2 regions of the Geobacillus lituanicus genome follow, and region 2 is predicted to be linked to the other one. Evidence: riboswitches for the same ligand, from Rfam matches in the RefSeq annotation. Region 2 holds a riboswitch; the other holds the start of a gene.
What was found. A riboswitch is a leader RNA that binds a small molecule or an ion and turns the genes downstream of it on or off. The one in region 2 is predicted to bind S-adenosylmethionine.
Positions count from the first base shown of each region.

Region 1: it holds a riboswitch for S-adenosylmethionine, as region 2 does, so the genes downstream of both, ACR1UW_RS05900 (methionine biosynthesis PLP-dependent protein) here and ACR1UW_RS05180 (bifunctional homocysteine S-methyltransferase/methylenetetrahydrofolate reductase) in region 2, are expected to answer to the same signal.

Region 1 is NZ_CP194773.1:1,159,846-1,166,615, forward strand. It holds partial or broken gene ACR1UW_RS05865 (thioredoxin family protein) at 1-98, opposite strand, end outside; gene ACR1UW_RS05870 (hypothetical protein) at 212-448, shown strand; gene ACR1UW_RS05875 (YjcZ family sporulation protein) at 528-647, shown strand; gene spoVIF (sporulation-specific transcription regulator SpoVIF) at 774-1,031, shown strand; gene ACR1UW_RS05885 (GNAT family N-acetyltransferase) at 1,149-1,583, opposite strand; gene ACR1UW_RS05890 (YjcG family protein) at 1,580-2,104, opposite strand; gene ACR1UW_RS05895 (GTNG_0744 family esterase) at 2,143-2,871, opposite strand; SAM riboswitch class I at 3,290-3,400, shown strand; gene ACR1UW_RS05900 (methionine biosynthesis PLP-dependent protein) at 3,600-4,703, shown strand; gene metC (cystathionine beta-lyase) at 4,707-5,885, shown strand; gene ACR1UW_RS05910 (HD-GYP domain-containing protein) at 5,924-6,770, opposite strand, start outside.
Region 2 is NZ_CP194773.1:1,028,473-1,035,242, forward strand. It holds gene metH (methionine synthase) at 1-1,782, opposite strand, end outside; gene ACR1UW_RS05180 (bifunctional homocysteine S-methyltransferase/methylenetetrahydrofolate reductase) at 1,775-3,622, opposite strand; SAM riboswitch class I at 3,692-3,794, opposite strand; gene ACR1UW_RS05185 (hypothetical protein) at 3,863-4,015, opposite strand; gene ACR1UW_RS05190 (ABC transporter ATP-binding protein) at 4,076-5,134, shown strand; gene ACR1UW_RS05195 (ABC transporter permease) at 5,131-5,940, shown strand; gene ACR1UW_RS05200 (ABC transporter permease) at 5,937-6,740, shown strand; gene ACR1UW_RS05205 (ABC transporter substrate-binding protein) at 6,741-6,770, shown strand, end outside.

The DNA of each region.
Region 1 (6,770 bases), 130 kb from region 2:
CAAGTTGTGTAAAACTTCATAATCGCTGGCTTATCGCCGGAAATGGCCGCCTCGAATTGCTCAACTGTTTCAATTTGTCTCACATTCGTTCCCTCCCTTTCATGTTGCCGTTCATCTTTACTTTACCATATGGCAAGGCAAAAAAAGAACGGGGACGCCTTCACCTCGGGCAGTCGTTTTTGCATACAACAGTAAGAGAGGAGGGGAAAGTGTGAGCAAAGAGTTGGAAAAAGCGCTCGAAAATTGGGTTGCGTCGCGCAAAGAAGGGCATGAAACGTTCATCCGCCTGTTTGAACAATGGGGAAAGGACTTTAACAAACAGCTGCAAGAAATCGAAAAATTGAACAATGGATTTTTAAAAAGTGTACAAGGCAACTTGGACTACATCGAGCAATGGTTTGCGAAGAAGGAGCGGGAATTTGCCGAGCTGTTCCGCCGATTTGGATGACAAAATGGCCTTTGCGCCCATACGCTCCGCTAAGCCGGTGAATACGATACAGTAAACGGAGAAGGAGGTGAACATTATAATGGGCTTCTGCGGTTATGGTTATCCTTACGGCTATGGCGGTGGCTATGGCGGTGGCTTTGTGCTGATTGTCGTGTTGTTCATTTTGTTGATTATTGTCGGCGCGGCATTTGTCGCCTAACGGAAAAAGCGAATGGGATACGGGCCGTTTCGGCGCCACGGAGCGGCTCGTATTTTTCTTTCCCTAATTTGATGCACGCCGAGGCGGGAGCATCATACGATATAGCAGGGAGAAGGAGGCGGAACGATGGATCAGCAATTTTTTAAAAACATCGAACAGAAAACAGGTGTCAATATGAAAGACGTTTTTGAGCTCGCCAACTCGCTGCAAAACGCCAATTTCAGCGATGAAAAAACGGTGCGCCAAGTGGTGAAGCGGGTGGCGCAAATTGCCAACCGGAAAGTGCCAAAAGAACTTGAGGATCAAATCGTCAAGGCGATCGTCCATAACGGCAAACAAATTGATTTGAACACGATCGCCAATATGTTGAACAACAAAAAATAAGCAAAAGGGAGCTTGCGTGCGCAAAGCTCCCTTTTGCTCTGCTTGGCTCAGGAGAGCGAAACGATGTTCGATGATCCCAAGCCTTGGATCAGTGTAGACGAGGCTGTTCTATGGCCATCATTCGAGTGATTTCACCATCGTGACATGTGGGATGCCGGCGTCCATAAAGACGCCGGAGACGGTCGTATAGCCGAGCTTTTGGTAAAACGGTTCTGCGTGCGTCTGGGCGTTCAGTTTCGCCGTTTTCGCCCCTTTTGTTTTCGCAAGCTGCTCCAACGCCTCCATCACCATCCGGCCGACGCCGCGGCCGCGGTAAGCCGGCAAAACGCAGATGCGCTCCGCTTTGCCAACCCCTTCATCGACCAGGCGAAACCGGCCGGCTGCGACTGCTTGTTCGCCATCGTATAGGACGAGATGGAACGATTCATGTTCAAATGCATCGATTTCTTCTTCTTCCGGCACGTTTTGCTCTTCGATGAATACAATCCGACGGACGCGCAACGCGTCTTCATACAACGCGCGGTCTTCCGTTGTTCCAATGGCGACGTTCATTCTCCCGTTTCCTTTCCTCCAACGATAAAGGTTTCATAGACAGTCCATGATCCGTTCTCGAGCTGGTAAAGAAGGTGGAACCGGTCGACCGTCTCTTCAAAATGGACGTTTTGCAGCCGCAGTTGGCTGTAGACGTCAGCGTATTCCGCATTCGGCAAATCGCGGCCAATTGTAATGTGCGGCACGAACACGAATTCCGGCTCCCCGGCAAACAAGCCGCTGTGCAGCTGCTCGTGCAACCGTTCCAGCACTTCGTTTGGCTCGACTTTCAAATAAATGATAGGGCTTGTCGGGTAAAACGAGCTGAATTTCGTCACTTTGATCGGAATTGGCTCCGTTTCCGCTGCGATGCGGCGCAGCTCTTTCGTCATTTCTTTGATTTGCTCCTCATCCGCCTCAAACGGGTATTTCAATGTAATGTGCGGCGGGATGAGGGCGTAATGGCTGTCGTACCGCTTCCGGTACGAGTTGGCGAAGTCTTGAATCCGCTTTGGCGGAAAAATGACAATGACGTACTTCATTCCGCTTTCCCTCCTTCAGATGGTTCGTTTGCCGTTATTTACAGCGACAAAATGGCCGATACCGCCCGGGGCACATCCGGCTGCCAATACGTCCATGCATGCCCGCCGGCAAATTCATGGTACGTGTAGGGAAACCGCTTTTCGATCAATAAGTCCCGTGCGGCCCGGTTCGGGGTGATAAAATCGCGTACATGGCCGTCCGTCGTTTTGACCGCCGTTTCTTCTGCGCCGACGGAATGGTAAAGGGAAAGAAGCGACGGGGCGCGGAACGCGCGGATGCGTTCGAGCACCGAGTCGTCAATGTAAGGAGACTGCATGGCGATTTTTCCAAATGTATGCGGATACAACAGACCGGCTAGAAGCGATACGGTTCCTCCCAGCGAATCGCCAATCAGCGCTCGTCCTTTGCCCATTTGATACGTCGGCAACTCGCGATCCAAAAACGGCGCGAGCTCATGGGCCAAAAAGCGGATATAGGCTTCGTTTTTTCGACCGGCTGGGTGGTATTTCTCGTAGCGGTCGCTGACGTTCCGGTACGGGATGCCGACAACGATCGTTCGGTCGATCGTTCCTTCGTCCATGAGTGTCTCGATCACGGTTTTGATTTTTCCGTACATAAAATAATCCTTGCCGTCTTGCGCGATTAATAAAGAATATTTATGCAACGGAGAAAAATTGCTTGGCAAGTAGACAAGCAACCCGATTTCTTCTTGCAGCTCCCTGCTGTAAAGCGTATAATCGCGCATCGTTCCTGATGCTGTCGCCATGATCATCCTCCATGAAAGCGCAAGTTCACTTGTTATTGTAACATATTTAGGCAAAAAGATGTTAACGAAGGGCTCGAATTTTTCGTGAACTTGCCGAACATTGGCGCCGGCAAAAAAAATGACTTGCAAAAATGGCCGGAATGCGTTACAATTTTCTAACATCTTTTTCCAAAAGAAGTATCCCACTTCTAAACGAAGTGAAAGTGGGAGATGAATTTCGGTTGGCGTTAGCCAACGAATATGATAGAATATGGTTAGAACGGACACCTTCGGAACGAAGGGAAGCGTAAAGGGTTCTTGTGTGTGGCTTACCGTTCGGCGAACACACACAAGTCGCTTGAAGCCCCCACCTCTAAGCGAAGTGTAGGTGGTGGGTAGTTCACTAAATTAACAATTAACAAAATTAAATACGCAGCGGTTCTTATCAAGAGAAGCGGAGGGAACTGGCCCAATGAAGCTTCAGCAACCAGCCGCCCGACGGCCAGGTGCTAAATCCAGCGAATTGAGCATTCAATTCGGCAGATAAGAAGAAGCATGACCATGTGCGTATGGAAAAGTCTTCTTCTTAGAAGACTTTTTTTATTTGCTCAAGCGGCTGTTCCCTCAACCGAGAGGCGTCGAGGATCAAGGCCCTCAGCCGCTGCTTGACCAACAGCGGCGCTTCGTTGGGCGTTAAGTGGTTGGTTGTTGATCCATGATGGAATTTTCAACAGAAGGAGAGAGATGAGATGGAGAAACTAGAGACGTTGTTAGCGCAAATTGGCAACCGGAGCGAAACGGTGACGGGGACGGTCAACCCGCCAGTTTATTTTTCCACCGCCTACCGCCATGCCGGCATCGGGGAGTCGACCGGGTTTGACTATATCCGCACCGGCAACCCGACGCGCAAAATCGTCGAAGAAGCGATCGCGAGACTGGAAGGCGGCGACCAAGGCTATGCGTTCAGCTCCGGCATGGCCGCCATTCAGACAGTGCTCGCCTTGTTTGAGAGCGGAGACGAGTTTCTCGTATCGGCCGACCTTTACGGCGGGACGTACCGCCTGTTTGAGCGCGGCTGGCGCAAGTATGGTCTTGGATTCCATTACGTCGATTTTGCTGATCTCGCTGCGGTGGAAGCGTGTATCACCGAAAAAACGAAAGCGATTTTCCTGGAAACACCGACGAACCCGCTTATGCATGAGACCGATATCCGCGCCGTCTCCGAATTCGCCAAGCGGCATGGGCTTTTGTTGATCGTTGACAACACGTTTTATACACCGGTGCTTCAACGCCCGATCGAACAAGGCGCCGATATTGTCATCCACAGCGCCACGAAATATTTAGGCGGCCATAACGACGTGTTGGCTGGCCTTGTCGTCGCCAAGGGCGAGGAGCTCTGTCAACGCCTGGCCGAGTATCAGAACGCCATCGGCGCGGTTTTGTCGCCGTTTGATTCGTGGCTGTTGATTCGCGGGATGAAAACGCTGGCGCTAAGGATGCGCCAGCATGAAGAAAACGCCAAGCGCATCAGCGCCTTTTTGCGCGAACATGAAGATGTTACAGACGTCTTATATCCAGGAAGAGGCGGGATGCTGTCGTTCCGGATTGCCGATGAAAAGTGGGTGAACGGGTTTTTAAAAAGCTTGCGCCTCATTACGTTCGCGGAAAGCCTGGGCGGAGTCGAAAGCTTTATTACGTACCCAGCGACGCAGACGCATGCGGACATTCCTGAGGAAATCCGCATCCAAAACGGTATTTGCAACCGGCTGCTCCGCTTCTCGGTCGGCATCGAACATGCGGATGATTTAATCGCCGACTTGGCGCAGGCATTGAAAAACATGAAAGAGGTGTAAGCGATGGAACGGGAATGGTCGTTTTCAACGAAACTGCTCCACAATGAATGGAAAGTCGATCGCCACACGGGAGCGGTGAGCGTGCCGATCCAGCACGCCTCCACGTTCCATCAGTTCGATTTCGATTCATTCGGCAAATACGACTACAGCCGCTCCGGCAACCCGACGCGCGAGGCGCTCGAGGAAACGATCGCGGCGTTAGAAGGCGGCGTGCGCGGATTCGCCTTCGCTTCTGGCATGGCGGCCATTTCGACGGCGTTTTTGCTCTTGTCCCGAGGCGACCACGTCCTCGTGACCGAAGACGTCTACGGCGGCACGTACCGGATGATTACGGAGGTGCTCGGCCGCTTTGGCATTGAATATACGTTTGTCGATATGACCGATTTAAACGCAGTAGCGGAAAACATCCGGCCGAACACGAAAGTCATTTATATGGAAACGCCGTCCAATCCATTGTTAAAAGTGACCGATATTCAAGGCGTCGTCAAGCTGGCGAAGGCGCATGGCTGTTTGACATTCTTGGATAATACGTTCATGACGCCGGCGTTGCAGCGGCCGCTTGACCTTGGCGTCGATATTGTCCTTCACAGCGCCACGAAATTTTTAGCCGGCCATAGCGACGTCGTCGCCGGATTGGCCGTGGTGAAAGATGAAGAGTTGGGAAAAGAGCTGTACAAACTGCAAAACGCGTTTGGCGCCATCCTTGGCGTCCAAGATGCGTGGCTTGTGCTGCGGGGATTAAAAACGCTCCACGTCCGGCTGAAGCAGTCGTCCGAATCCGCACTGGCCATCGCTGAGTATTTGGCGCGCCATCCGAAAGTGGAAGATGTGTATTATCCGGGGCTTTCGCACCACCCAGGCCATGACATCCAGCGCCATCAGGCGGCCGGGTTTGGCGCTGTGCTGTCGTTCCGTTTAGCCGATGAAGAATCGGCCCGGACGTTCGTGCAAAACGTCCGCCTGCCCGTGTTCGCCGTCAGCCTTGGGGCGGTCGAGTCAATTTTATCGCACCCGGCGAAAATGTCGCACGCCGCCATGCCGAAAGATGAGCGGCTTCGTCGCGGCATTACCGACGGCTTGTTGCGGCTGAGCGTCGGGCTTGAGGATGTCAACGATTTGATCGCCGATTTTGAGCAGGCGTTGTCGTTTGTTCAGGAGCGGCCGTCAGTTTCAACGCCATAGCCATCAGCCCGCCAAGCCTTCACAGCTCGGCGGGCGGGTCAAGATGCCGCTGAGGTTGACAACAGCCGCTCCTCTTTTAAGTGCTTCAAAAAGAGATCGACGAGTTCGCCGTCCCACTGGGTTCCCTTTCCTTTTCTCAAGATGTCTGCCGCTTGATGAATATCCATCCCTTTACGGTACGGACGATCCGAAGTCATGGCGTCAAATGCATCGGCCACGGCGATGATTTTGCCAAACAACGGAATCTCGTCGCCTGTTAAACCGTCTGGATATCCTTTCCCATCGATGCGTTCGTGATGGGAGCGGATGCCGGCTAACAGCGGCTCAATCGCTTCGATCGGCCTAATCTCGCGCAAAATGGCTTCTCCAAGGGCGGGGTGTTTTTTGATCCGGGTAAATTCATCATCGCTTAGCTTTCCCACTTTAAGCAAAATGGCATCGGGAACGCCGATCTTTCCGATATCATGCAGTAGAGCGGAGCGATACAAGGCATCAAGCTGTTCATTCGGAAGGGAAAGCTTTTCCCCAATCGCGAGTGCGTAACGGGCCACGCGCAGCGAGTGCCCAGATGTATAAGGATCGCGGACGTCAAGCGCCGCTGTCAGGACAGTGATGAAACGGTTGAGCAGTTCTTTGTTCGTTCGGTCGCGTCGATGCACAGCGTCGATCATATGATTAAATCCGCGAAGTAAATAAGCAAATTCATCGGTATACACATTGTGGGCGACGGGTTTATACGTTTCGTTTTCCGCCCGTTTCATATGACTTAACAGCACACTGACCGGCTCATGGATCTCATCGACCAACAAGCGAGTCAAGAAAACGGAAAACGCGATCGAAAACAGCAAAATCACGGCTGCCCAGGGCCAATACGACCAATGGGAT
Region 2 (6,770 bases):
AAGCGCTTCGGCCATCCGCACTTCCTCTTCCGGAATCGAGGCGAACCGCTCAAGCTTCTCAGTGTTGACGATCGCATAATCGAGCCCAGCTTGCGTGCAATGGTACAAAAAGACGGAGTTGAGCACCTCGCGCCCGGCCGGCGGCAAGCCGAACGAGACGTTGCTGATGCCGAGCATCGTCAAGCACTCCGGCAGTTGCTCTTTAATGAGGCGAATGCCTTTGATCGTTTCATTCGCCGCGCCGATGTATTGCTCATCACCGGTGCCGACCGGGAAGACGAGCGGATCGAAAATGATGTCGCGCGCCGGCACCCCGTAGCGGTTAACGAGCAAGTCATACGAACGCAAGGCAATTTCCAGCTTCCGTTCGGCGGTGACCGCCATTCCTTGTTCATCGATCGTGCCGACGACGACAGCGGCGCCGTATTTGTGCAAGAGAGGAACGACTTTCGCAAACCGCTCCTCGCCGTCTTCCAAGTTGATCGAGTTAATGATCGCTTTTCCTTGCGAGTAGGTGAGGGCGCGTTCAATGACGCGCTCGTCGGTTGAATCGATGACAAGCGGCACTTTCACTTTTTTCACGACTTCGCGGACGAACTGTTCCATGTCATGGAGTTCGTCGCGGTCTGGGTCGGCGAGGCAAATGTCGATGACATGGGCGCCGTTTTTCACTTGGGCGCGGGCGATTTCCGCCGCTTCTTCGTATTTCCCTTCGGCGATGAGGCGTTTGAATTTGCGCGAGCCGATGACGTTTGTCCGCTCGCCGACAAAGAGCGGGCGCATCGTTTCATCATAAATGAGCGCCTCGATGCCGGAGACGGCGTGGACGTCAAACGAAGACGGGATCGCCCGCGGCGGGATGCCGCGCACCGCTTCGGCGATGGCGCGGATATGGTCCGGCGTCGTGCCGCAACACCCGCCGACGATGTTGATCCATCCTTTTTCGGCAAAGCGGCGGATTTTCTCTGCCAACATCTCCGGCGTTTCATGGTAGCGGCCTTCTTCATCCGGCAGCCCGGCGTTCGGATAGCAGCTGACCGCCGTGTCCGCAAGCGAGGCGAGCGTGCGCAAATGGTCGGTCATAAACTCCGGGCCGGTCGCGCAGTTTAAGCCGACGGCGATCGGCTTCATATGGCGCACCGAGATGAAAAACGCATCGATCGCCTGCCCGGCGAGTGTCGTGCCCATCGGTTCGATCGTGCCGGAAATCATGAGCGGCACGCGGCGGCCGACCGCTTCAAACGCCTTGGAAATGCCGAGAAATCCGGCTTTTACGTTCAACGTATCTTGGCACGTCTCCAGCAACAGAAGATCGACGCCGCCCAACAGCAGCCCGCGCGCTTGTTCTTCATAGGCGGCGACGAGTTCCTCAAAGGTCGCGCCGCCTGTCACCGACAACGTCTTCGTCGTCGGCCCCATCGACCCGGCGACAAAGCGCGGCCAGTCCGGGGTGGAGAACGCCTCCGCCGCTTGTTTGGCGAGCTTGGCCGCTTCGATGTTCAGCTCAAGCGCCAAATGACCGAGGTTGTATTCATCGAGCACAATGCGCGTCGCCCCGAACGTGTTCGTTTCGATGATGTCAGCGCCCGCTTCCAAATACGCTTCGTGAATGCGGCGGATGACAGGCGGGGCGGTGAGGGTCAAATATTCGTTGCACCCTTCATACGCCTCGCCGCCAAAATCGGCGGCTGATAGGTTGGCGCTTTGGATCATCGTCCCCATCGCGCCGTCAATGACGAGAATTTTTCGCTGCAGCTGCTGTTCTAAGGTGATGTTAGCCATGAACAACCTTCCTTTCTTTGGCGGCCGCTTCTTTTTCATGGATGTAGCGGACGAGCTCGACTGTCATGTCATAGCGCAAAAACGGCGTGATCAAATAAATGCCGTTAAACAAATCAAACGCCGCGTCAATGAGCGATTTGGCGATGGCAATTCCTTCGCGCGCCGCTTCTACTGGGTCGCTGCCGCAGGCGGCCATGCGGGCGCGAATCTCGTCCGACAGAGTGATCCCCGGCACTTCATGGTGCAAAAACTCGGCGTTGCGCGCGCTCACAAGCGGCATAATGCCGATGTAGATCGGCGTGGCGAGATGTTTCGTTGTTTCGTATATTTGCACGATTTTTTCTTCCGAGTAAACCGGCTGGGTCAAGAAATAGTGGGCGCCGCATTGAATTTTTTTCTCCATTCGCTCAACCGCTTTATCCAAATGGCGGACGTTCGGATTGAAGGCCGCACCGATCGAGAAGTTCGTTTTTTGCCCAAGCGGTTTGCCCGAGTACGATAATCCCTCGTTGAATTGGCTGATCAGGCGGATGAGATCGAATGACGACACATCATACACGGACGTCGCTCCCGGGAAATCGCCGATTTTCGACGGGTCGCCGGTAATAGCGAGCACGTCGGTGATGCCGAGCGTATGCAAGCCCATCAAATGCGACTGCAGGCCGATCAAGTTGCGGTCGCGGCACGTAATATGCACGAGCGGGCGGACGCCGAGCCGCTCTTTCACGATAGTGGCGACGGCGGCGTTGCTGATGCGCGGCGTGGCAAGTGAGTTGTCAGCTAACGTCAGTGCGTCGATGCCAGCGTCATGGAGCGCTTTCGCCCCAGCGAGAAACTTGTCAATGCCGAGTTGCTTCGGCGGATCGAGTTCGACAATGACCGAGCGGCGCGTGCGGGCGAGCTCGGGAAGCGGAGTCGGCGCGGGCCGATCGGCTTGCACCGATACAGATGCCGTGCGCCGCTTCACCGTTTTTTCCGTCACCGGCGTCCGGTCGGCGAGCGCCTTTGCCATTGCCTCAATATGTTTCGGCGTCGTGCCGCAGCACCCGCCGATCAAGCGCACCCCTTGATCGCGGAACGCTTTGGCCGCCTCTTCAAAATATTCCGCGTTCGTTTCATAGACAAGCCGGCCGTCGCGGTAATCCGGGAGGCTCGCGTTCGGATACGCCGACAAAAATGCGCGATTGGGCAGGGGCACTTCCTCAAGCGACTGAATCATATAGTGCGGACCAAGCCGGCAGTTGAGCCCGACAACATCGGCCCCGAGCGCCTCCAGGCGGCTAAGGGCGTCCGCGAGCGGCGTGCCGTCTTGCAAAACGCCGACTTCATGGAGCGACACATGGGCGATAATCGGCAAGTCCGTCTCTTTGCGCGCGATGGCAAGCACCGTCTCCAACTCTTCCAAATCGTAATACGTCTCCAGCAGCACACCATCAACCCCTTCGGCAAGCAGCACAAACAGCTGCTCGCGAAACGTCCGTTTCACTTCTTCGAGCGTGACGACGCTTTTGTTTAACGTGCGCAGCCCTCCGATCGTTCCGAGCACGTACGCCCCCCCATTGGCTGCTTGCTTCGCCAGTCTTACAGCGGCGCGATTGATCGTCGGCACCTCGTCTTGCAAGCCGTAGCGCGCGAGTTTCACATAGTTGGCGCCGTATGTATTCGTCTGAATGACATCGGCGCCCGCCGCGATATACGCTTCATGAATATGAATGATTTCGTCTGGATTCGATAGATTCAATTCTTCAAAACAACGGTCGACGCCATGCGAATATAACAGCGTCCCCATCGCTCCGTCGGCGATGAGAATGCGTTGTTTCAACTCATCGAGCAGCCCCACGTTTGATTCCCCCATTTCGTTGTAGTAAAAGAAAAAAGCCTTCTAAGAAGAAGACTTTTCGTTCGCTTCTTCTTATCTTCCAGGCTGTTGCCTGTCTGGATTTAGCACCTTGGCCGCGGGCCAGGTTGCTGAGGGTTCACCGGGCCAGTCCCTCCCCCTCTCTTGATAAGAATGTCCGTATGCGGTTGTTTATTTCGTCTTGACTATTACTATATAATTTAATGTATTTTTTGAAATTATTCAATACGGTGAAGCAAGGAAATTTGAAAAAACGATCAATGAGACAGCGGCTTTCCGCATTGCGGGCAAAATTGGAAGCTGTTCTGCGGAATAGTCAGCCGCTTTTTGTTTTTTAGTCGCCGACATGGCGGAAAGCATATTTTTCCGTTGCACTTTCTACTCTCCTATGTTCTAATTAGGAATAGTGAACATCAAGAAGATGGGGGGCTGAAAGTGAACGGAGAAATCATCCGCTTCGAGCGAGTGACGAAGGAATACGACGGCGCAGCCGTACTGGATGATGTCAGTTTTGCGATGGAGCGCGGGAAGTTTTATACGCTGCTTGGCCCGTCAGGGTGCGGGAAGACGACGATTTTGCGGCTGATTGCCGGGTTTATCGAACCGACGGAAGGAACGATTTATTTCCACGGGAAGCCGATTCAAAACGTCCCGCCGAACAAACGGCAAGTCAACACTGTTTTTCAAGACTATGCGTTGTTCCCTCACCTCGATGCGTTTGAAAACGTGGCATTTGGCTTGCGCGTGAAAAAGATGAAAGAAGCGGACATCCGCCAAAAAGTGAGCGAAGCGCTCCGGTTTGTCAACTTGGAAGGCTATGAGCGCCGCCGCATTCAAGAGATGTCCGGCGGCCAACGCCAGCGCGTCGCGATTGCGCGGGCGATTGTGAATGAGCCAGAAGTGTTGCTCTTGGATGAGCCGCTATCGGCCTTGGATTTGAAGCTGCGCACGGAAATGCAGTATGAACTTCGCGAACTGCAGCGCCGCTTAGGGATTACGTTCATTTTTGTCACGCATGATCAAGAAGAAGCGTTGGCGATGTCCGATTACATTTTTGTTCTGAATAAAGGAAAAATTCAGCAGTTTGGGACGCCGAAAGACATTTACGACGAGCCTGTCAATCGATTCGTCGCCGATTTCATTGGCGAATCGAACATTTTGTCAGGGCGCATGATCGACGATTTCCTCGTCGAATTTGCCGGCAAACAGTTTGCGTGTGTTGACCGCGGCTTCGCGCCAAACGAACCGGTCGATGTCGTCATCCGCCCGGAAGATTTGGAGCTCGCGGCGCCGGAAGACGGGCAGATCGTCATCCGCGTCGATTCGCTCTTATTCCGCGGTGTCCATTATGAAATTTGCGGCTATGACGAAAACGGAAACGAATGGCTTGTCCATTCGACGAAAAAGGCCGAAGTCGGGGAAACGGTCGGCCTTCGTTTTGAACCGGAAGCGATTCACGTCATGCGACTCGAAAAGGAGGATGAGGACGCATGACGGAACGGGCGTGGCGGAACTGGTATTTAATCCCTTATGGCATTTGGCTTGTGCTGTTTGTCGTGGCCCCGATTGTCTTTTTGGTGTATGAATCGTTTTTGGATCTTGACGGCCATTGGACGTTGTCCAACTACAAATCCGTGTGGACGCCCATTTATTTGAAAATGATGGCGTATTCGTTTTGGTATGCGTTTTTAATCACGCTTGTGTCGCTGCTCATCGGCTATCCGACCGCCTATTGGCTGACGAAGACGCGGCACAAGCAGCTATGGCTGTTGTTGCTTATTTTGCCGATGTGGGTGAATTTGCTGCTGAAGGTGTATGCGTTTTTAGGGCTGTTCGGCACGTACGGGCTGGCCAACGATTTGTTGAAAGCGCTGGGCGTCGGGCCGCGGCAGCTGTTGTTCACCGATTTCAGTTTTGTCTTTGTGTCGGTGTACATTTTTATTCCGTTTATGGTGCTGCCGATTTTCAACGCGCTGGAGGAGCTGCCGCCATCGCTTGTCGATGCCGCCCGCGATTTGGGCGCTTCGGCTTGGACGACGTTCCGCCGTGTCGTCTTTCCGCTCACGCTTGGCGGAGTGAAGGCCGGCTGCCAAGCGGTATTCATCCCGGCGCTGTCGCTGTTTATGATTACACGCCTTGTCGCTGGCAACCGCGTCATTACGCTCGGCACTGCCATTGAACAGCATTTTCTTGTCACCCAAAATTGGGGGATGGGGGCGACGATCGCGGTTGTGTTAATGATCGCGATGGCGGTCATCGTCGTCCTGACAGGAAGCGGAAGAAAAGAGGGAAGCCGATGAAACGGATGCAGGCATGGGGACGTGTGTACTTGTTAGTCGTGTTTGCCGTGATGTATATGCCGATTGTGTATTTGATGTATTATTCCTTCAACAGCGGCGGGGCGATGCACGATTTTCAATCGTTCACGCTCAAGTGGTACCGCGACGTGCTGTCCGACGACCGCTTGCCCATCATCGTTTTGAATACAATCGTCATCGCACTGTTGTCGGCGGCGGTTGCGACGATACTCGGGGTCATCGGGGCGCTCGCCATTTACTATGTCAAGCGGCAACGGACGAAAAACGCTCTTCTCGCCCTCAACAACGTGCTGATCGTCAGCCCAGACGTCATCATCGGTGCTTCGTTTTTGCTGCTGTTTACAATCGCTGGCATCAAGCTCGGCTTTACATCCGTGCTGTTGTCCCATATCGCTTTTAGCGTGCCGATTGTCGTGTTAATGGTGCTGCCGAAACTGGAAGAAATGAGCCCGACGCTGATTGATGCGGCTAGAGATTTAGGAGCCAGTCATTGGCAAGTGCTGTCCGGTGTGGTGCTGCCGTTTTTGGCTCCGAGCATATGGGCGGGCTTTTTCATGGCGCTCACGTATTCGCTCGATGACTTTGCCGTGACCTTTTTTGTCACGGGAAATGGGTTCTCGACGCTGTCGGTGGAAATTTATTCGCGGGCGCGCCAGGGCATTTCCTTATCGATCAATGCGCTGTCGACGCTGCTATTTTTATTTACGATGCTGCTCGTCATCGGCTATTACGTGCTCAGCCGAAAAGGCGGCCGCTTGTACGGGATAGGGGGGCGAAAGTAGGTGAGACGGCTTGTCCAAGGATTTGCGGCT